Regions from separate parts of the Photobacterium sp. CCB-ST2H9 genome, predicted to be linked through region 2. Evidence: riboswitches for the same ligand, from Rfam matches in the RefSeq annotation. Region 2 holds a riboswitch; the other holds the start of a gene.
What was found. Region 2 has a riboswitch for lysine ahead of L4174_RS11035 (Na+/H+ antiporter NhaC family protein). Riboswitches for the same ligand answer to the same signal wherever they lie in the genome.

Region 1: linked by a shared signal. The riboswitch ahead of lysC (lysine-sensitive aspartokinase 3) and the one ahead of L4174_RS11035 (Na+/H+ antiporter NhaC family protein) in region 2 are both predicted to bind lysine.

The regions. Positions count from the first base shown of each region.
Region 1 is NZ_CP100425.1:347,659-359,006, reverse strand. It holds gene L4174_RS01650 (PglL family O-oligosaccharyltransferase) at 1-102, shown strand, start outside; gene L4174_RS01645 (alanine--glyoxylate aminotransferase family protein) at 152-1,270, opposite strand; lysine riboswitch at 1,524-1,705, shown strand; gene lysC (lysine-sensitive aspartokinase 3) at 1,810-3,189, shown strand; gene metH (methionine synthase) at 3,296-6,964, opposite strand; gene L4174_RS01630 (sodium:proton antiporter) at 7,164-8,501, shown strand; gene metA (homoserine O-succinyltransferase) at 8,572-9,513, opposite strand; rRNA gene rrf (5S ribosomal RNA) at 9,733-9,848, opposite strand; tRNA gene L4174_RS01615 (tRNA-Thr) at 9,856-9,931, opposite strand; rRNA gene rrf (5S ribosomal RNA) at 10,091-10,206, opposite strand; rRNA gene L4174_RS01605 (23S ribosomal RNA) at 10,305-11,348, opposite strand, start outside.
Region 2 is NZ_CP100425.1:2,372,395-2,383,742, reverse strand. It holds gene L4174_RS11080 (alpha/beta fold hydrolase) at 1-366, shown strand, start outside; gene fadD (long-chain-fatty-acid--CoA ligase FadD) at 486-2,180, shown strand; gene rnd (ribonuclease D) at 2,309-3,439, shown strand; gene minE (cell division topological specificity factor MinE) at 3,491-3,751, opposite strand; gene minD (septum site-determining protein MinD) at 3,759-4,571, opposite strand; gene minC (septum site-determining protein MinC) at 4,593-5,255, opposite strand; gene L4174_RS11050 (YcgL domain-containing protein) at 5,484-5,765, shown strand; gene L4174_RS11045 (lytic transglycosylase domain-containing protein) at 5,782-6,753, shown strand; gene L4174_RS11040 (H-NS family nucleoid-associated regulatory protein) at 6,851-7,243, opposite strand; lysine riboswitch at 7,617-7,797, shown strand; gene L4174_RS11035 (Na+/H+ antiporter NhaC family protein) at 7,896-9,497, shown strand; gene L4174_RS11030 (thymidine kinase) at 9,699-10,301, shown strand; gene hisIE (bifunctional phosphoribosyl-AMP cyclohydrolase/phosphoribosyl-ATP diphosphatase HisIE) at 10,350-10,982, opposite strand; gene hisF (imidazole glycerol phosphate synthase subunit HisF) at 10,979-11,348, opposite strand, start outside.

The DNA of each region.
Region 1 (11,348 bases), 1.6 Mb from region 2:
TTCCCGGGGCTGGATTTCACAGAGCAGGCATTGCCGGTATTTGCTCAGCCTGCTCTGGAAACAGAAAACGATCAGGCCAGCCTTGGGAATACACAAGGTTAAACCAGACAAAAACGGCTGCCACGGCAGCCGTTTGTCCATCCGTTACCGGTTATTTCAATACATCTTCCAACGCTTTCAGACACAGCGCCACATTTTCATTGCGGGCAGCATACCCCATCAGTCCGATACGCCAAGCCTTTCCGGCCAGCGCCCCCAGACCCGCGCCAATTTCCAGATTATATTTTTCCAGCAGGGTCTGACGCACTTTAGCATCATCCACACCATCAGGAATGTAGACCGCGTTGAGTTGCGGCAAACGGCTCTTTTCCTCAACAACAAAACGAATTCCCATGGCTTCCAGGCCTTCACGCAGCGACTGATGCATCTCAGCGTGACGCTGCCAGGCATTTTCCAGCCCTTCATTTTGCAGACGGACCAGCGCTTCATGCAATGCGTACAGGCTGTTCACCGGCGCTGTATGATGGTAACTCCGCTTGCCTTCGCCGCTCCAGTATGCCAGAACCAGGCTCTGGTCCAGGAACCAGCTCTGTACCGGTGTCTTACGCTGCTGAATGGCCTCAACCGCACGGGGAGAAAAAGTCAGCGGAGACAGCCCCGGCACACAGGACAGACATTTCTGACTGCCGGAGTACACCGCATCGAGCTGCCATTCATCCACTTTGAGCGGCACACCACCCAGTGACGTCACCGCATCCACAATCGTCAGGCAGCCATGTTCACGTGCCAGTTTCGACAACGTTTCGGCATCACTGAGCGCTCCAGTGGAGGTTTCCGCATGAACAAAGGCCAGGATCTTGGCATCCGGATGGGCTTTCAGTACCGCTTCAACAGCCAACGGATCAACCGGCTCGCCCCATTCGTTATCCACCAGCACGGCTTCACCACCGCAGCGAACAACATTTTCCCGCATCCGATCGCCAAAGACCCCGTTGCGGCAGACAATCACCTTATCGCCCGGCTCGACCAGATTAACAAAACACGCTTCCATCCCGGCACTGCCCGGCGCAGAGACGGCAATAGTAAACGGGTTCGTGGTCTGAAATGCATACTGAAGCAAGACTTTCAGTTCATCCATCATTCCGATGAATAATGGGTCAAGATGGCCCAAAGTCGGGCGACTGAGCGCCTGCAGCACCTGAGGATAAATATCTGAGGGGCCGGGTCCCATCAGGGTACGCTGCGGCGGATAAAAACTCTGAATTGTCATGGGGCCTCCATTGGCATGGTTGCTGAAATCCCTATCAATCAGCACCTTAAATATGATTTGCAACGGTCATATCGGTTCAGTATCGCAACCGAGCATAACAGAACCGGACGCCGCAGAAACGACAGGGACAAATTTCTGCAGGATCAGTAACAATAACGGCACAGAAAAATGCATTCAGGCATTGACAAAGCCCCCCTGCTCCTATTCAATAAGGGCAATTTTTGTTCACCCTGAAAGAGCTCATTTTTCAGGTGAAAACGGAAGAGGCGCGTTATCCAGGTATCTATGCGGCGGGGCCCCACCCCAAAGCACCATAGAGAGGGGGAGCAACGCCGAGATACGGTGAGACAGGGGGCTTGCCGTATCGGCTTTGAAGGTTGAATCCTTCTGGCTGTCACCTGCAGCATCAAGCACAGGTGGAGAGCTTCTGGTCGCAGCAGTCTTTTCATGTCTCGCCGAACGGCTCTTCTGACATCAAGTCGGAAAGATTCCCCAAATTTTGCCCCATGACTTTACGCTTTGTTTAGTGGGAGATCATTTTGAGCCCTGTACATTTTTCTTCAGCGCAGAACGCTGAAATTACTGTCGCAAAATTTGGCGGCACAAGTGTGGCCGATTACGTAGCAATGAGCCGCAGTGCCAAGATCGTGATGAATAATCCGAATACCAAGCTGGTTTTAATCAGTGCGTGCTCCGGTGTGACCAATATTCTGGTCGAACTGGCCAACGGCGTCGCTGATGCTGAGCACCGTACCAGCCTGATGGAGCGCCTGCGTGCCATCCATCACAGTGTACTGGCGGACCTGCAGCAACCAGAAGCCGTTGCCGGAAAGATTGAGGCGCTGCTGGATCAGGTTGCAGAGATTGCAACTCAGACCGCAGTCCAGAAATCTGCTGAACTGACCGATCAACTGGTCGCGAACGGCGAACTGCTGTCAACTTACCTGTTTACCCAAATTATGTGCGAAATGGGTGCCGATGCCGTCCGCTATGATATCCGTGACGTCATGCGTACCGACAGCCGCTTCGGAAAAGCCAGCCCGGAACCTGAGATGATCCGTCAGCTGACAGAAGAAAAGCTGTTGCCATTGCTGCAGGATAACATTGTGGTTTCTCAAGGCTTCATCGGCAGTGATGAACTGGGCCGTACCACAACGCTGGGCCGCGGCGGCAGCGACTACAGCGCCGCGCTGATGGCTGAAGCGATCGATGCCGGTACGCTGGAAATCTGGACTGACGTCCCTGGGATGTATACCACCGATCCGCGTATTGCCCCGAAAGCGACGCCTATCAAGGAAATCAGCTTCAGCGAAGCTTCTGAGATGGCAAACTTTGGTGCCAAAATTCTTCACCCGTCTACACTGATCCCGGCGGTTCGCCGTCAGATCCCTGTGTTTGTGGGCTCTTCCAAAGCACCAGAGCAAGGCGGGACCTGGATCCGTAAATCGGTCAGTGATGCCCCCCTGTTCCGTGCGCTGGCCCTGCGCAACAATCAAACTCTGATCACCCTGACCAGTCTGAACATGTTTCATGCTTACGGCTTCCTGGCGGAAGTGTTCCGTATTCTGGCTGAACACAAAGTTTCAGTCGATCTGATTTCGACTTCTGAAGTCAGCGTTTCTCTGACCATGGATCAGACGGACACTGGCGGCGGCGCGCCAACGCTTCCTCCGGGAGCACATGCGGCCCTCAGCGAGCTGTGCCGAGTTGAGATCGAACAGGATCTGTGTCTGATCTCTCTGATCGGAAACCGCATGAGCCAGACCGCAGGTTCCGTCAGCACTGTCTTCAACACGCTGGATGAATACAAGCTGCGGATGATTTGTTACGGTGCCAGCCCGCACAACCTGTGCTTCCTGGTGAAAACCGAACACGCACTTCCGATTGCCCAGAATCTGCACAGTAAGATTTTCGAGTAATCCGAACCTGACCGATCAAAAAAGGCGCTCTGTGAGCGCCTTTGTTAATATCTTTCGGAACCTTTGATACGGCCACCGGATTCAGATGGCCGATACCTGAGGTGCCTCAGAGATTTGGACCGAGCCATTTCTCGGCTTCAACTTCATCCCAGCCTTTGCGCTCAGCATAGCTCAGCATCTGATCCCGCTGAATCTGTGCAACCGCAAAATAGCGGGACTCCGGATGCGAGAAATACCAGCCCGACACTGCCGCGCCCGGCCACATCGCGAAGCTTTCTGTCAGTTGCATCCCGGTGTTGGCTTCCGCATCCAGCAATTTCCAGATTTCACCTTTTTCAGTGTGCTCCGGACAGGCCGGATAGCCCGGTGCCGGACGGATCCCCTGATATTTCTCACGGATCAGATCTTCATTTTCCAGATTTTCATCCGGCGCATAACCCCAGATTTCCTTGCGCACCTGCTCGTGCATACATTCGGCAAACGCTTCGGCAAGACGATCGGCCACCGCCTGAATCATGATGGCATTATAATCATCACCTTTGGCTTTAAACTGCTCGGCAATCTCGTACTCACCAATCCCGCCAGTCACGGCAAAGGCACCAATCCAGTCAGCTTTCCCGCTGTCTTTCGGGGCCACATAATCTGACAAACAGTAATTCGGCCCTTTCGGTTTCTCCGTCTGCTGCCGCAGACCACGCAGTATCGTCAGAACCTGAGCCCGGCTTTCATCCGTGTAAACCTCAATATCATCACCAATGTTATTGGCCGGGAACAGACCGCACACGCCATTGGCTTTGATCATGCCGGTTGCTTCGATCTCATCCAGCAGCTGATTGGCATCATCGAACAGCCGCTGCGCCTCTTTCCCGACGACTTCATGGCGAAGGATGGTCGGATATTTACCGCTCAGCGACCAGGTCATAAAGAAAGGTGTCCAGTCGATATAACGACGCAAGGTGGCGATATCAAAATCCTTGAATACATGAATCCCCGGTTGTTTAGGAACCGGCGGCGTATAACTGTTCCATTCAATTGCCACTTTATTGGCACGTGCAGCTTCCAGGCTGACCGGCGCGCTGCGCGGACGCTTACGGGCATGCTGCTCACGCACCACCTCGTATTCCTGATCCAGACGTTCGACAAACGCAGGCCGTTGTGTCTCAGATAACAATGCCGCACATACCCCGACGGCTCTGGATGCATTGGACACATACACCACGGGCGCATGGTAATTCTGTTCGATTTTCACGGCAGTGTGTGCTTTAGACGTTGTTGCGCCGCCAATCAGCAGTGGGATCTCAAAGCCCTGACGTTCCATCTCTTTTGCCACATGAACCATTTCATCCAGAGATGGTGTGATCAGGCCGGATAGACCGATAATATCGACATTCTCTTCTCGGGCAACTTTCAGAATCTTATCGCAGGGCACCATCACCCCGAGGTCAATAATCTCGAAGTTATTACACTGCAACACCACGCCGACAATGTTCTTTCCGATGTCGTGCACGTCACCTTTCACAGTTGCCAGCAAGATTTTTCCGTTACTCTTGCCAGCCTGCTTTTCGGCATTGATGTACGGCTCCAGATATGCCACAGCCTGTTTCATCACGCGGGCAGATTTCACAACCTGTGGCAGGAACATTTTTCCTTCACCGAAGAGGTCACCGACCACGTTCATCCCTGCCATCAGCGGTCCTTCAATGACCTCCAGCGGTTTGCTGGCCTGCTGGCGGGCTTCTTCCGTATCTTCAACAATAAACTCAGTAATACCTTTGACCAGCGCATGCGCCAGACGCTTATCGACCGGCCAGCTGCGCCATTCTGCTGCGGTTTTATCTTCCACAGCTTCGCCGCTGCCCCGGTATTTATCTGCTAAATCCAGTAGCCGCTCTGTCGAATCATCACGGCGGTTGAGGACCACATCTTCCACAGCCACACGCAGCTCGTCCGGCAGGTCGTCGTAAATCGCCAGCTGACCGGCATTCACGATCCCCATATCCATTCCGTTCTTGAAGCAGTGATACAGGAAGACGGCATGAATCGCTTCACGCACCGGCTCATTGCCACGGAACGAGAACGAGACATTCGACACACCACCTGACACCATGGCATGCGGCAGGGTACGCTTGATATCCCCGACGGCTTCAATGAAATCCACGGCGTAGTTATTGTGCTCTTCAATTCCTGTCGCGACCGCAAAGATATTCGGGTCAAAAATAATATCTTCCGGCGGGAAACCCACTTCATCGACCAGCACATGATACGCATTGGTACAGATTTCGATCTTCCGCTCACGGGTATCCGCCTGACCCACCTCATCGAACGCCATGACGATCACCGCCGCACCGTAGCGACGGATTAATTTAGCCTGCTCAACAAATTTCTCTTTGCCTTCCTTGAGTGAGATTGAGTTAACAATCGGCTTACCCTGAACACATTTCAGACCCGCTTCAAGGATTTCCCACTTAGACGAGTCAATCATAATAGGGACGCGGGAAATTTCCGGTTCAGAGGCACACAGGTTCAGAAACCGCACCATGGCAGCTTCCGCATCCAGCATACCTTCGTCCATATTGATATCGATGATCTGCGCACCAGCCTCTACCTGCTGACGCGCCACTTCCAGTGCCTCATCATACAGTTCTTCTTTGATCAGACGGCGGAATCGGGCCGAACCGGTCACATTGGTACGCTCACCGACATTGACGAACAGAGTTTCTTTTTCGATGGTCAGAGGTTCCAGACCAGACAACCGGCAGGCCACGGGTAATTCAGGCAACTTCCTTGGCGGAATATTTGCCGTCACACGGGCCATTTCACGAATGTGCTCAGGTGTGGTCCCGCAGCAGCCACCTACCAGATTGAGGAAACCGGACTCCGCCCATTCCCGGATATGCTCGGCCATCTCATCTGCTTCCAGGTCATATTCCCCAAAGGCGTTTGGCAGACCGGCGTTCGGGTGCGCTGACACAGCACATTCAGAGATCCGAGACAGTTCTTCAACATACTGACGCAGTTCATCCGGGCCCAGTGCGCAGTTCAGACCGAAAGAGATCGGTTTGACGTGCCGGAGTGAGTTATAGAAAGCTTCGGTCGTTTGACCGGACAAGGTACGGCCGGAGGCATCGGTGATCGTCCCGGAAATCATCACCGGCAGACTTTGTCCCAGCGCTTCAAATACCGACTCCACCGCAAAGGCACAGGCTTTTGCATTCAGCGTGTCAAAAATAGTTTCAATCAGAATGATATCGGCACCGCCCTCAATCAAAGCACGGGTCGATTCAGAGTACGCCTCAACCAGCTGGTCAAAGCTTACATTGCGGTATCCCGGATCGTTCACATCCGGAGAAATAGAGCAGGTACGGTTGGTCGGGCCAAGAACACCAGCCACAAAACGCGGTTTGTCCGGTGTTTTTGCGGTCCACTCATCTGCGACCTGACGGGCCAGCCTGGCGGCCGACAGGTTAATTTCGGCACTCAGACTTTCCATATCGTAGTCTGCCATCGCAATTGTGGTGGCATTGAAAGTGTTGGTTTCGAGGATATCGGCCCCGGCCTCAAGGTAAGCAGCGTGAATATCCTTGATCAGCTGCGGCTGAGTCAGGACCAGCAGGTCATTGTTTCCTTTCAGGTCTGAATGCCAGTCGGCAAAACGCTCACCCCGGTAATCCTGCTCATCCAGCTTATAACTCTGGATCATGGTGCCCATCCCGCCATCGATGATCAGGATCTGCTCATTTAATCGCTTGTGTAATAATTCCGTTCCCTTCGACACTGCTTACTTCCTTACACTTAAACTTGTCAGCTGCTATCATCCTATCACAGCCTGATTGGAAATCTAGACGTCTATACATCGTTTGCGCAAACTAATTCTTCACCGATCAGCTCAAAGTTTTTATGGCTATCACAGGCCCGAACATTTATATTCTGTCACAATTTTTGCTTAACACTTTTCCAACAGATGAGGATCAAGGATGTCGGTATACAGTACCCTCTGTTTTCTCGCCGCTGCCGCGATGGCTATTGCATTTATTAATCATAAGATAGGCAAAATGCAAACCACCATTGCCATCACTGCCGGCGCCATTGTTTTATCGCTCGGTATCGTGATTGCGGGTCACAATGGCTGGTTTCACCTGGAAGAAATCGCCGCAGAGCAGTTGGGACAGATCGACTTCGAAAGCTTCTTGCTGAAAGGGATTCTCGGCTTTCTGCTTTTCGCCGGCGGTCTGGGTATCAAGCTGCCTCACCTCGAAGATCAAAAGTGGGAAATTGCCATCCTGGCACTTGGCGCTACCCTGTTTTCCACCTTTTTTATCGGCGGTGCGCTCTGGTGGATTTGCCAGACCGTGGGCATCCAGTTTGATCTGATCTACTGCCTGCTGTTCGGTGCACTGATTTCGCCGACGGACCCGATTGCTGTGCTTGCAATTGTTAAAAAATTGCATGCGCCTCGCCGGATTTCAACTCAGATCGAAGGCGAGTCGCTCTTCAACGATGGTTTCGGTCTGGTCATTTTTGTCACCCTGTTCACCATCGCTTTTGGTGATGAGGCACCAACCGTGCTGGGCGTTGGCCACCTGTTCTTACAGGAAGCCATCGGCGGAATCACTTACGGTTTTGTTTTAGGCCTGCTTTTCCACTATCTGATCAGCTCAACCGACGATCACTCCATGGAGTTACTGCTGACTCTGGGTGTCCCGACCGCCGGTTATGCGTTTGCTGATGTCATCCATGTCTCTGGCCCGCTGGCCATGGTTGTTTCCGGCATCATGATCGGCAACTGGACCCGTTATATTGGTTTCTCCAAAGAAAGTGAGGATCACCTGGATCACTTCTGGGAGCTTGTTGATGAATTCCTGAATGGCGTGCTGTTCCTGTTGATCGGTATGAGCATGCTGTCTTTCAGCTTCCACGAAGAAGACTGGACGCTGATGGTCATTGCAGTGCCGCTGGTCCTGCTGGCCCGTTACCTGAGTGTCAAACTCTCTTATGTCGGCTTTAAACGATTCCGGAAGTACAACCCTGAGTCGGTGAAGATCCTAACCTGGGGTGGCCTGCGTGGCGGACTGGCACTGGCCATGGCGATGGCGATTCCAGCTGGTGTCATTGTTATCCCGGAAAAAAATATTGACGTTAAAGAGCTAATTCTTGTGATGACCTATGCGGTTGTGGTGTTCTCGATCCTGATCCAGGGCTCAACCATTACACCAATGATTGAAAAGGCAAAAATCTGGGAAGCTAAACATGGCGGGGACAGCGAGCAGGCTGTCGCGTCACATCAGCAGCCGGAAACGAATCCAAAATCTTAACGTTTATCGTCCTTCAAAAAAGACCTGCAATCGCAGGTCTTTTTTTGTTTGTCATCTTGTCGTGAAACACTCAGTCGTCTTTGGTGAACTTGTCTTCTGAGAAATGTTCCAGATCGTATGGTGTCTGCTGGTAAACGCAGTAATTGAGCCAATTCGAAAAAAGCAGATGCCCGTGGCTACGCCAGCTGGCAACCGGTTCATTGTCCGGATTATCGTCCTTATAATAATTCACAGGCAAACATGGCTCCATGCCTTCACCCAAGTCCCGCATATATTCAAGATGTAACGTCTTCGCATCGTACTCTGGATGACCTGTGACGAAGACATTTCGCTTATCCTTCGTTGTTGCCAGATAAACCCCTGCCTGCTCAGATGTCGCTAAGAGATCCAAATCCGTGTGCTGCGTGAGGAAATCAGGTGAAAAATCAGCATAACGGGAATGTGGTGCAAGAAAGGTATCATCAAAACCTCGTAACAAAGGATGATGCGGATGATGGATGCTATGGGTGTAGATGCCGGACAGCTTTTCTTTTCGGGTTCGCTTCGGTAAATCATACATCAGCTTCAGGCCGGCCTGAGCAGCCCAGCAGACATACATCGTTGAAGTGACATGTCCCTTCGCCCAATTGAGAATCGTCTGGATCTCTTCCCAGTACAGAACATCCTCAAACTGTACCAGCCCCAGCGGTGCTCCTGTGACAATCAGACCATCGAAATTTCGGTCTTTCACCATTTCAAACTGACGATAAAAGGTATCCAGGTGTTCGGTGGGTGTATTCTTCGTCGGACGATTATCAATTCGTAATAACTCCACATCAACCTGCAACGGACTGTTTGATAACAAACGCAAAAACTGCGTTTCTGTTTCAATCTTTTTTGGCATCAGATTAAGCAACAACACTTTCAGCGGACGTATTCCCTGACTGGCTGCCCGTTTTTCTGACATGACGAAAATATTCTCTCCCCTGAGAATATCAGTAGCCGGTAACTGGTCAGGAATTTTAATGGGCATGTTCACACTCTCCCTAAGATGTTTAGACGTCCAGATACCCAAAAATTATAGAATTTCACGCATGACTGCAAGCAATACCGCATTAAAAGAATTATAGATAGAGGGATATAAATGAAGAAAACTAATGAAAACAGTTCATTTTCAAGCAGTAAGCCTGAACTGAAGTCGTAAGCGGCAGAAATGAAAAAACCCAGCCGAAGGCTGGGTTTTGAAAGGGTGACTTAGCGATGTCCTACTCTCACATGGGGAGACCCCACACTACCATCGGCGCTTCTGCGTTTCACGTCTGAGTTCGGCATGGGATCAGGTGGTTCCACAGCGCTATGGTCGCTAAGCAAATTGTGGTGCTAGTACCCAGATTTGAACTGGGGGCCTCACCCTTACCAAGGGTGCGCTCTACCAACTGAGCTATACCAGCAAATTTTTATCTCACAAAGTCTTACATTTAACAGCTTTGCTTGATTAATTTGTCGCTGTGCGATGGCGGTTTTGATGCAAGAAGCGCAGTGTACATTCAGTACATGAGCATCGCAGCACTCAAAAGCGGCAAGCTACAGTAGACAAATTGATAATCAAAGCCTGGCGATGTCCTACTCTCACATGGGGAGACCCCACACTACCATCGGCGCTGCTGCGTTTCACGTCTGAGTTCGGCATGGGATCTGGTGGTTCCACAGCGCTATGGTCGCCAGGCAAAATTTGTTCAACAATCTCGGAAAAATCTGACTAAAGTTCTCAGCACATCATTCAAGTGCTCATGGAGTCCGTACTTAAAACCCCTTGGGTGTTGTATGGTTAAGCCTCACGGGCAATTAGTACAGGTTAGCTGAGCGCCTCACAACGCTTACACACCCTGCCTATCAACGTTCTAGTCTCGAACAGCCCTTCAGGAGACTCAAAGTCTCAGGGATGACTCATCTCAGGGCCAGCTTCCCGCTTAGATGCTTTCAGCGGTTATCTGTTCCGAACTTAGCTACCGGGCAATGCGTCTGGCGACACAACCCGAACACCAGCGGTTCGTTCACTCCGGTCCTCTCGTACTAGGAGCAACTCCCTTCAATCATCCAGCGCCCACGGCAGATAGGGACCGAACTGTCTCACGACGTTCTAAACCCAGCTCGCGTACCACTTTAAATGGCGAACAGCCATACCCTTGGGACCGACTTCAGCCCCAGGATGTGATGAGCCGACATCGAGGTGCCAAACACCGCCGTCGATATGAACTCTTGGGCGGTATCAGCCTGTTATCCCCGGAGTACCTTTTATCCGTTGAGCGATGGCCCTTCCATTCAGAACCACCGGATCACTATGACCTGCTTTCGCACCTGCTCGAACCGTCATTCTCGCAGTTAAGCGGGCTTATGCCATTGCACTAACCTCACGATGTCCGACCGTGATTAGCCCACCTTCGTGCTCCTCCGTTACGCTTTGGGAGGAGACCGCCCCAGTCAAACTACCCACCAGGCACTGTCCGCACCCCGGATAACGGGGCGACGTTAGAACATCAACACTACAAGGGTGGTATTTCAAGGACGGCTCCACAGATACTGGCGTACCTGCTTCGAAGCCTCCCACCTATCCTACACATGTAGGGTCAATGTTCAGTGCCAAGCTGTAGTAAAGGTTCACGGGGTCTTTCCGTCTAGCCGCGGGTACGCAGCATCTTCACTGCGATTTCAATTTCACTGAGTCTCGGGTGGAGACAGCGTGGCCATCATTACGCCATTCGTGCAGGTCGGAACTTACCCGACAAGGAATTTCGCTACCTTAGGACCGTTATAGTTACGGCCGCCGTTTACCGGGGCTTCGATCAAGAGCTTCTCCGAAGATAACCC
Region 2 (11,348 bases):
TTGACTGTTCGTTGCCGGATTAATGGATTGGATGCAGAGCAACTGCGACCATTGGTTCAGCGTGCAACTTATCGGGATGGGGATCACTGGTACTGGCGGCATGACGACAAGTTACGTTGTGACTCACTGATCAGGATGACAGAAACGCAAGCGAAAACACTGATGTCCGGTATTGCGTGCCCGGTCTTGTCCGTACTTGGTGAGCGTGGGTTCACTTATCTGAAAGAGCCTGATGCAGGGCTTTCCTGGGTTCCACAGGCCGCTCAGATAACAGTTCCCGGTGGCCATCACTGCCATCTGGAAAGCCCCCGGCAAGTCTGTGAACAGATTTTGCTGTTTACTTCAAAAATCAAAAAGCTGGTCTAATCAGTTGTGTTAATTCAATGTTAATTGTGCTGTAATGCTTGTATAGAACAAGTGTTTGAATTTTCGCTACAGCAATATTATGGCGTTTAAAGCCCAGAAAAATATAAGGAGAGTGCATGGTGGATAAGGTTTGGCTTAACCGCTATCCGGATGATGTACCGGCTGAAATCAACCCAGATGCTTACACTTCATTGGTTGAACTTTTTGAACAGTCTGTCCAGAAATATTCCGACCAAACGGCCTTTATCAACATGGGCCAGGTGATGACTTTCAGGAAACTGGAAGAACGCAGCCGGGCTTTTGCGGCATATCTGCAAAACGATCTGAAACTGAAAAAAGGTGATCGTGTGGCAGTCATGATGCCCAACCTGCTTCAGTACCCGATTGCGCTGTTCGGTATTCTTCGGGCCGGCTGTGTGGTGGTGAACGTCAATCCGCTGTACACCCCTCGTGAGCTGGAGCATCAGCTGAACGATTCTGGTGCGAAAGCCATTGTCATTGTGTCCAATTTTGCACACACGCTGGAAAAAATCGTCGGGAATACGGGCGTTGAGCATGTCATTCTGACCAGCTTAGGTGATCAGCTGTCGCATCCGAAGCGTACCCTGGTGAACTTTGTGGTGAAATACATCAAAAAGATGGTGCCGAAGTATCATCTGCCACATGCAACGTCACTCAATCATGCCCTGAAAAAGGGACGCCGTATGCAGTATGTGAAGCCGTTCATTGAAGGCAATGACATGGCGTTCCTTCAGTATACGGGAGGGACAACCGGTGTCGCGAAAGGGGCAATACTGACCCACCGAAACATGATGGCTAACGTCTTCCAGGCCAAAGCTGCATACGGACCGATTCTGCATGAAGGTCGTGAGTTTGTGGTTACGGCGCTGCCGCTGTATCACGTGTTTGCGCTGACGGTGAACTGTCTGCTGTTTATCGAGATGGGCGGTCAGAACCTGCTGATCACCAATCCGAGAGATATTCCAACTTTTGTCAAAGAGCTGAAACGTTACCCATTTACAGCGATGACCGGGGTAAACACCCTGTTTAATGCGTTACTTGGTAATGAAGATTTCCACGAACTGGACTTCAGCCGATTGCGTCTGTCGGTGGGTGGCGGTATGGCTGTTCAGCGAGCCGTTGCAGAAAAATGGCTGGCAACCACCAAAAACTATTTGCTGGAAGGCTATGGCCTGACGGAATGCTCTCCTCTGGTGGCTGCTTACCCGCATGATCTGACCGAATATAACGGATCGATTGGTTTACCGGTGTCGTCGACTGATATCCGTATTGTGGATGAAGAAGGTAACGTGCTGGGCATGGATCAGACCGGCGAACTGCAGGTGAAAGGTCCGCAGGTTATGAAAGGTTACTGGCAGCGTCCGGAAGCAACTCGTGAAGTCCTGTCTGAGGATGGCTGGTTGTCGACGGGTGATGTGGTCCGCTTTGATGAAGATGGTTTCCTGCATATCGTAGACCGGAAGAAAGATATGATTCTGGTTTCGGGTTTCAATGTTTACCCGAATGAAATCGAGGATGTCGTTGCGCTTCATGGGAAAGTGCTGGAAGTTGCCGCGATTGGCCAACCGAATGGTGCTGCCGGTGAAGTTGTGAAGATCTGTGTCGTGAAGCGCGATCCGAGCTTGACGAAGGATGAGCTGCTGGCACACTGCCGCCAGTATCTGACTGGTTATAAGGTACCCAAAGTGGTTGAATTCCGCGATGAGCTGCCGAAAACCAATGTGGGTAAGATTTTACGACGTGCGTTGCGCGAAGAGTCGGATCAAGCCCAGAAAGAGGCGGCACAAGCATAAACGCCGATTTTAAGATACACTGATTTTGCGTTAGTGCCGGCTGTTTAGCCGGCACTTTGTTTTTCCGCTCTGTGCATTGATATGCAAGACTGGGCAATGTGAGCTTAGTCTCTGTAAAAAGGTGAGCTTTGAAATTTGAAATCATAACAACGAACGACAGACTGGCAGAAGTCTGCCAGCAGGCAAGTCAGTATCCTGCTGTGATGCTGGATACTGAGTTTGTTCGCACCCGAACCCTGTTTGCCCAGCTGGGGCTGATTCAGCTGTATGATGGCGAGCAGTTATCCCTGATCGATCCGCTGGCTCTGACAGACCTGTCGCCACTTTGGGCGCTGCTGAAGAACCCCGGGGTGATTAAAGTACTCCATGCCTGCGGTGAGGATCTGGAAGTGTTTCAGTCTGCTGCGGGTTGTATGCCGACTCCGATGCTGGATACGCAGATTATGGCTGCGTTTCTCGGACATGGACTGTCGACCGGTTTTGGCGCGCTGGTCCAGGAATATCTGGGGATTGAACTGGAGAAAGGGGAAGCCAGAACCAATTGGCTGGCGCGTCCTCTGACAGATAAGCAGCTCGATTATGCGGCGGCAGATGTGTACTACCTGCTGCCGCTTTATCAGAAGCTCTTGGCGGGAGTGGAAGAGAAAGGCTGGATGGAAGCACTTCAGCAAGAATGCGATACCATGCTGGTGAAACGAAGCCGTACTGTATCGCCGGATCAGGTGTATAAAGACATCAAGAATGCCTGGCAGCTGTCTCCGAAGCAATTGGCTATCTTGCAAAAAGTGGCAGCCTGGCGGCTTCAGGAAGCCAGAAAGCGGGATCTTGCGTTGAACTTTGTGCTCAAAGAACTGAATCTGTGGAAAGTGGCGCGTTTTGAAATCACGTCTAAAGCGGTGATGTCCAGAGAGGGCTTTGACGAGCGTGAAATTCAGCGACACGGAAACCGGCTGATTGCTCTGGTGAGGGAAGTGGAGCAGATGAGTGAGCTTGATTATCCGGAACGTTTAACGCGTTTGGTTGATCTGCCGGGCTATAAACAGATGGTAAAACGCATTAAAGATGAAGTGGTTGCGGTCTCTGAACAAACAGGATTGGCGCAGGAGTTTCTTGCATCGAAGAAACAAATCAATCAGTTGCTGAGCTGGGCCTGGAAGAAAGGATGTCCGGAAGATGCATTGCCTGAAATGTTATCCACCTGGCGCCGGGAACACTTTGCCCCTCGTGTTTTACCTTTGGTCACCAGCAAAACAGGCTGAAAACTGAAAAGTTTCATGAAAAAATCCCCGGCGTTGAAACCGGGGATTTTTTTATTTCTCGTCTGGCAAAGTCACATTCAATTCCAGAACGGACAGGTCTTCCTCTTTCTGATCGAGGTGGACCGTGACATGTTCCGGCGTGACATCAACATAACGGCGGATGACGTCCAGAATATCCTGCTTAAGCTGTGGCAGGTAACTCGGGCTGCCCATAGAGGCGGAGCGACGTTCAGCAACAATGATCTGCAGCCTTTCTTTCGCCACACTCGCGGTTGATTGTTTTTTGGGGCGGAAGAACTCTAGCAAAGCCATAGTGTGGTTAGCCTCCAAATATTCGTTTCAGGAAGCCTTTTTTCTCTTCCTCAATGAACCGGAACGGGCGTTCTTTGCCCAGCAAACGTTCAATTGTATCCTGATAAGCCTGACCCGCATCAGAATCAACATCAAAAATGACCGGTTCGCCTTTGTTTGAAGCATTCAGAACAGACTGGCTTTCCGGTACGACACCCAGCAAAGGAATGTGCAGGATCTCTTCGACGTCAGCAACACTGAGCATATCACCCTGAGTTACCCGGGATGGGTTATAACGGGTCAGCAGCAGGTGTTGTTTCACTGGTGTTTCGTTATTTTCAGCGCGACGCGATTTGGAGTCCAGAATTCCCAGAATACGGTCTGAATCCCGGACGGAAGCTACTTCAGGGTTTGTGGTAACAATGGCTTCATCTGCAAAGTACAGCGCCATTAATGCACCGGTTTCAATACCTGCAGGAGAATCGCAGATAATGAATTCAAAACCCATTTCATCCATTTCATTCAGAACTTTTTCGACGCCTTCTTTACTTAATGCATCTTTGTCACGGGTTTGCGATGCCGGAAGCACGTACAAGTTGTCCACGCGCTTATCTTTGATCAGCGCCTGATTCAGTTTTGCTTCGCCATTGATAACATTTACAAAATCAAACACGACCCGACGTTCACAGCCCATAATCAGATCAAGATTTCGCAGACCAATATCAAAATCGATGACGGCTGTTTTTTTGCCTTTCAGAGCAAGGCCGGACGCAATGGCCGCACTGGAGGTCGTTTTTCCGACCCCGCCTTTACCTGAGGTCACCACGATAATTCGTGCCATCTGTTTTATTCCTTTTTAAAGTTATACAGCCAGATGCGCTATATTTAAATTGTTGTCTATCAAAGAGATAACGACACTCGATCCCCAGTGAGATTCTTGAATCTTATCGCTCAGCCAGTAATTGCCTGCAATGGATATTAATTCCGACTGTAGATTATGGCAGAAAATCTGAGCGTTCGTCTCCCCACTGGCTCCGGCAATTGCCCGGCCACGCAAGCACCCGTAAATATGGATGCAGCCGTCAGCAATAATTTCAGCACCAGCGCTGACATGATTCAATACGACCAGATCGCAATTTTTAGCATAAATTTGCTGCCCTGAACGAACCGGGGAGCGAATCACTTTTGTGGGTTCCATGACAGGGCTGCTGGCTTTTGCCTGTCTGGCGGCATTCATGATGGCAAAACCTGCGGATTTTGCCTGAGCCTGTAAATGTGACGGCTTGCAACCACTGATGCCTACCGGGATCATCCCTGCATCCAGAATGCCTTGTCGCAACTGCCCGAAGTCAAGCTCCTGACTGGTTTTGCTGATATCAATCACCAGCGGGGCGTGAGCAAAGAATGCCGGAGCCTGCTCTACTTTATCCTTAAGAAAACTGATCGCCTGATCTAAACCGCTGTCAGCCAAGTGTAGTGATGAGAGCGTATAGCTGCCCCCTTTCAATTCTGCCGTTTTTGCCATGGCTTATTCTTCTTGCGCGGAGAATTTCGCGCTCAGGTACGTTATCACATAGGTTATAGCATGTTATATTCCCCGGCAGGTCTCAGCAAGTTCTCCTTGTCAGAGTTCGGTATAAAGTTTAAATGATGACCATGATGGTGACAGCACTGGGCAGAATGTCCTCCGTTCAGGAATGATTTCCGTTTGTCGTGGTCAGATAGTGGTGAAGGGTAACCAGCAGGTCTGCTTATGTTTTGTGCAATCTATAAAAGTCCTAAAAAAGACAACACTTATCTATACATCAACAAGAAAGATGATTTTTCAGAAGTCCCGGAAGCGTTACTGAGCACCTTTGGCACGCCTCAGTTCGTGATGGTACTCAAACTGAGTGAAGACAGAAAACTGGCCCTGGCTGATATCAGGAAGGTGAGGGAGTCGCTGTCAACGCAGGGTTATTACCTGCAAATACCACCACCAGTGACTAATCTTCTTGAAGAATACAAAGCAAAAAAAGCACTGAATAATACCTGACGGTGAAAAAATGGATATGCGGAAGCAATGGTTAGCGGCCCTGGTGGCCTTAGGACTTGGCCTTTCATCGCCTATGGCTGCGGCGGATGAAAGTTTTGACAATTATGTAACCGGGTTAAAGCAGGAAGCGCGAGCGAAGGGAATTGATGAATCGATTCTGGAATCTGCATTTGCCAATGTGACATTTATTGAGCGTGCGGTTACAGCCGATAAAAACCAGCCGGAGAAAAAACTCACTCTGGATGAGTATTTGCCGAAAGCGGTTCCGCAATGGAAAATTGCCCAGGCAAATAAGTATTACCACCAGCACAGGAAGGCACTGGAGCGTGTTGGGCGTCAGTATGGCGTACAGCCTCGGTTCATTGTTGCTTTGTGGGGAGTGGAGAGTAATTTTGGCAAGCTGACCGGAAGTTACAGCGTGATTGAAGCTTTAACTACCCTGGCATATGAAGGCCGGCGGGAAGCTTTTTTCCGTGAGCAGATTATGGCTGCACTGAGCATTCTTCAGGACGGACATATTACTGTGAGTGAAATGAAAGGTTCCTGGGCAGGGGCGATGGGACAACCACAGTTTATGCCGACTTCTTATCTGACTTTTGCCGTGGATGGAAATGGAGACGGTAAGGCAGATATCTGGAAAACGGAAGCGGATGTCTTCGCTTCGGCTGCAAATTATCTCAGTAAATCTGGCTGGGATGATAAATATACCTGGGGACGTCAGGTGAAGGTTCCTGATGGCCTGAGCGATGATCTGAAAGGGGTGGAACCTCAGAAGCGGAAAACGTTGTCTGAATGGCAGGCATTGGGTGTGCGTCGTTTAAATGGCTCAGCATTGCCTAAAGTTGATGTAGATGCCTGGTTAGTTCAACCGGATGATAATCATGGTCGTGCTTATTTGATTTATGGCAATTATCAGACATTACTGAAATGGAATCGCTCGCATTACTTTGCGCTGGCTGTGAGTACACTAGCAGACAGTATTCACTAATGGCATAGCCATTATTTAAGTGATTGCTCTAAATTGATGTTGGAAAAAGAAAAAGCCCGGCTAAAGTTGCCGGGCTTTTTGATCAAATCGAATCAGATTAGATCTTAAAGTCGTCCAGAGATTTACCTTCATCCAGCGCCTTTTTCAGTGCTGAAGGAGTACGGCCTTGGCCAGTCCAGGTTTTCTCTTCGCCGTTTTCATCGATGAATTTGTATTTTGGCGGACGAGCAGCACGCTTGGTTTTAGTTTTACCCAAGCTTGCCATCAGTTCTTCTGGGTCAATACCGTCAGCCAGCAGCATTTCACGGTATTGGTTCAGTTTGTCTTCGCGCTCTTTTTCTTTCGCGATTTCTTCTGCATCAGACTCTTCACGTTCGGTGACAACGGTCTGAAGTTTCTCCAGAGCTTCTTTCAGTTGCTCCAGTGAATATTCACGAGCAAGTGCACGAAGACTACGAAGGTTTAATAGCGCTTTCATTGCATCAGACATTTTAAATTTCCTATTGTCGTTATACTAATAATTAGTGAGAAAGTTTATATCAGCAATAGTAATACTTTTTAAACCTGTCTGCCAAATAAAATCTCAGTTTTACTGAGTTAATTCGATGGTTTTTTATCCGTGTCATAATGATTAATCGTCATCTGATGCGAAGAAATCAAATTTTTGCTTGTTAATAAATTGAGATAGTTCTAATTTTCTTAATGCGTTTGAATGTGAGTAATTTCATATTCAACATCGTAATCCTCGCTGTAAATGTAAGTAAATACAGTAAATTAGTAAGCGCTTATTCATCAGTATGAGTTAATCTTGTACTTTATAGGTTGCAAATCAGATAACAAAAAGTAGAATACGCGGTTCCTTGACTAAGGGTAGAGGTGCATTGTCTATTAGTAACTGGCGGGAGGTGACCCCGAAGAACGTCAGTGAAAGGAGCCAGTGCCGAAGTAAGGTTGAACTGTCAAAGCACCTTGCTGGGGTTGTCGCCAAATAGGGACAACACTGCCATAGTAATTTACATTTAACTATGGAGCGCTACTGTGGGGTCCGGAGAGGTGAAACCCGCCTTCCTATTTTGCTTCCCATCACGGTAAAGCCGTGTTCAGCAGTAGATCTCCAACCAAGATCGGTTGTAGTAGAGATCATGAACCTTGTAGATTTTTCCCAATCTTCCATTTCAGTCTTACCGCCCCTTGTGGCATTGAGTCTGGCAATTCTGACCCGGCGCGTTCTGTTGTCTTTAGGCATTGGTATCCTGATGGGTGCGCTATTACTGACAGACTTTAGTGCCGCGAATACCTTGTCTTATGTTGGCGGTAAAGTAAAAGGCCTCTTTATTGAAGATGGCGGTATCAATACCTGGAATATGAGTATTGTTGCTTTTCTGCTTTTATTAGGAATGACCACTGCGCTGCTGACATTGTCTGGTGGTACGCGTGCATTTGCACATTGGGCTCAAACAAAAATCAAAAGTAAACGCGGTGCAAAACTTTTAGCCGCTTTTCTTGGCGTGTTTATTTTTGTCGATGATTATTTTAACAGTCTTGCTGTCGGGTCAATTTCCAGACCGGTAACGGATCGTTTTTATGTTTCCCGTTCTAAGCTGGCTTATATTCTGGACTCGACTGCCGCACCTATGTGCGTACTGATGCCAGCCTCAAGTTGGGGGGCATATATCATTACAGTTGTTGGTGGTATTTTGGTTTCACATGGTGTTACAGAATATTCTGCACTGAGTGCGTTTATTCAACTGGCGCCTATGAACTTTTACGCAGTATTTGCACTGTTAATGGTATTCGTTGTGGCCTGGTTCCAATTGGATGTTGGCCTGATGAAAAAACATGAAGTGCAAGCCAGTCATGCGCTTGGGTTTGATCATGATGAAATTCATGCCGAAGCCAAAGATCTGAATGATGAATTAGAAATTGAAGAAAGTGAAAATGGGAAAGTAAGTGATCTCATTGTTCCTATTCTTGTGCTGGTTGCAGCAACCTTATTCTTCATGATTTTTACCGGTAACCAGAGTTTACAGGCAGACGGAAAACCTTTCTCTGTTCTGGGTGCGTTTGAATCAACAGATGTTGGTGCATCACTTTGTTACGGTGGTTTGCTGGGATTACTTTCTGCCTTGATTGCTGTCGGGCGTCAGGCAATTCCGGTTAAGCAAATTGTTCATGCTTTATGGATTGGCGCGAAATCAATGTTCGGCGCAATTCTGATTCTGTTCTTTGCCTGGACGATTGGCAGTGTGATCAGTGATATGGCCACGGGTAAATTCCTGTCGACGATGGTTCAGGGAAATATTGCTCCGGTGTGGTTGCCGGTTATTCTGTTTTTACTGTCAGGTCTGATGGCGTTTTCTACCGGAACGTCTTGGGGCACTTTCGGAATTATGCTGCCAATCGCGGGTGATCTGGCCGCTGCGACAGAAATCAGTCTGATTCTGCCAATGCTGAGTGCGGTGCTGGCGGGTTCTGTTTTCGGTGACCACTGCTCGCCAATTTCTGACACCACGATTTTGTCGTCAACAGGTGCACGTTGTAATCACATGGATCATGTGTCGACGCAATTGCCTTATGCTTTGTCCGTCGCTCTGGTGACAGCCGTGGGCTTTACCGTCTTAGGTCTGACAGACTCACTGGGGGTGTCCTTCATGGCTGCGACCGTCAGCTTCCTGCTGGTTTGTGTATGCCTTGGCTGGATTGCCAAGCGTCCTTTAAAAGGCACTCAGGAGCTGGCCAGGTAAGCTGATCTGCCTGTATGCGCTTCAAGCCGGTCAAGTGCTGCACTTGACCGGTTTTTTTTGTGTCCGGTCAGCCTGAGTCGACTGTCATGCTTGATTCATGAACGTATTGACGGGGAAAGACATGAATGGCACCGATTTGCTTCCAATTGAGAATCTTCTTCGGTAGCATCAGCCGTTATTCAGAGTTGAGCGGAAAGCCTGATGGCGCAAATGTATTTTTATTACTCGGCCATGAATGCCGGGAAATCGACGACATTATTGCAGTCGTCATTTAACTACCGTGAGCGGGGGATGTCGCCTGTCATCTTTACAGCGGCAATTGATGACCGGTTTGGGAAGGGGAAAGTCAGTTCCCGTATCGGTTTGTCGGAAGATGCAGAATTGTACGGTCCGGAAGATAATCTGTGGGATAAGCTTTCTCTGATGAATCACGCGTCTCGTGTAGACTGCGTGTTGATCGATGAGTGCCAGTTTCTGACCAAAACTCAGGTTTTACAGCTGACTGAAGTTGTCGATAAGCTTGATATCCCTGTGCTTTGCTATGGGCTGCGCACTGATTTCCGGGGCGAACTGTTTGAAGGCAGTCAGTATCTGCTGGCATGGTCTGACAAACTGGTGGAACTGAAAACTGTCTGCCATTGTGGCCGCAAAGCGAATATGGTGATTCGCCACGATGCCTCAGGCAAAGCCATTGCCGATGGTGATCAGGTTGAAATCGGCGGGAACGATCGCTATGTTTCGGTTTGCCGGAAACACTATAAAGAAGCGATTGAAGAAGCCCGAGAGGCCACTGAAACCGTATAAAAATAAAAAAGGAAGCTCAGGCTTCCTTTTTCCGTATCGGGGGCGGATTCAGCCCTTGTGTCTTTCCTGCAATTTGGCGACAACGTCTGCCAGACTCAATCCCTGATCCTGCAACAGGACAATCAGGTGATACAAGAGATCAGCAGACTCAGAAATCACTTCCGCCTTGTCACCCGACGTTGCCGCAAGCGCGACTTCAACGCCTTCTTCACCCACCTTCTGCGAAATCCGCTTGGTGCCACGGGCATAGAGGCTGGCGGTGTAGGAAGACTCGGGATCGGCGCCTTTACGGGCTGCCAGCACTTGCTCCAGTCGGTGAAGAAACACCAGATCGGGCATACTGGCATTTTCACCGTCGTCAGTACTGCCCTGATCGAAGCAGGTTGTTGTGCCCAGGTGGCAGGTGGGGCCAATCGGCTCGGCACTGACCAGCAGGGTGTCTTTATCGCAGTCGAGCTGAATTTGCTTGAGTTGCAGCACATTTCCTGAGGTTTCACCTTTGGTCCAAAGACGTTGCTTACTGCGGGACCAGAAAGTTACCTGGCGGGTGTCCAGCGTTTTATTTAAAGCTTCATCATTCATAAAGCCAAGCATCAGTACCTGACCACTGCGACAGTCCTGAACCACGGCGGGCACCAGACCATCGACCTTTTCCCAATTAATTTCACTGCTCAGGCTCATAGTCGGATCTCCACCTGTTGTTGTTGAAGGTATTGCTTCAGTTCGCCGATATTGATGATTTGTTTGTGGAATACAGATGCAGCCAGTGCACCGTCGACTCCGGCAATATTGAAGGCATCGGCAAAGTGTTCCATGGTACCCGCACCACCGGAAGCAATCAGCGGTACATGACAGATATCGCGGACCAGATTCAGCTGTGTCAGGTCATAGCCCTGACGAACACCATCCTGGTTCATCATATTCAGCACAATTTCACCGGCCCCGCGTTGCTGGACTTCCTGAATCCAGTCTGCGGTTTCCCACTGGGTGACCTGAGTCCGGGACTCATCTCCCGTGAACTGATAAACCTGGTATTTGCCGGTGTCC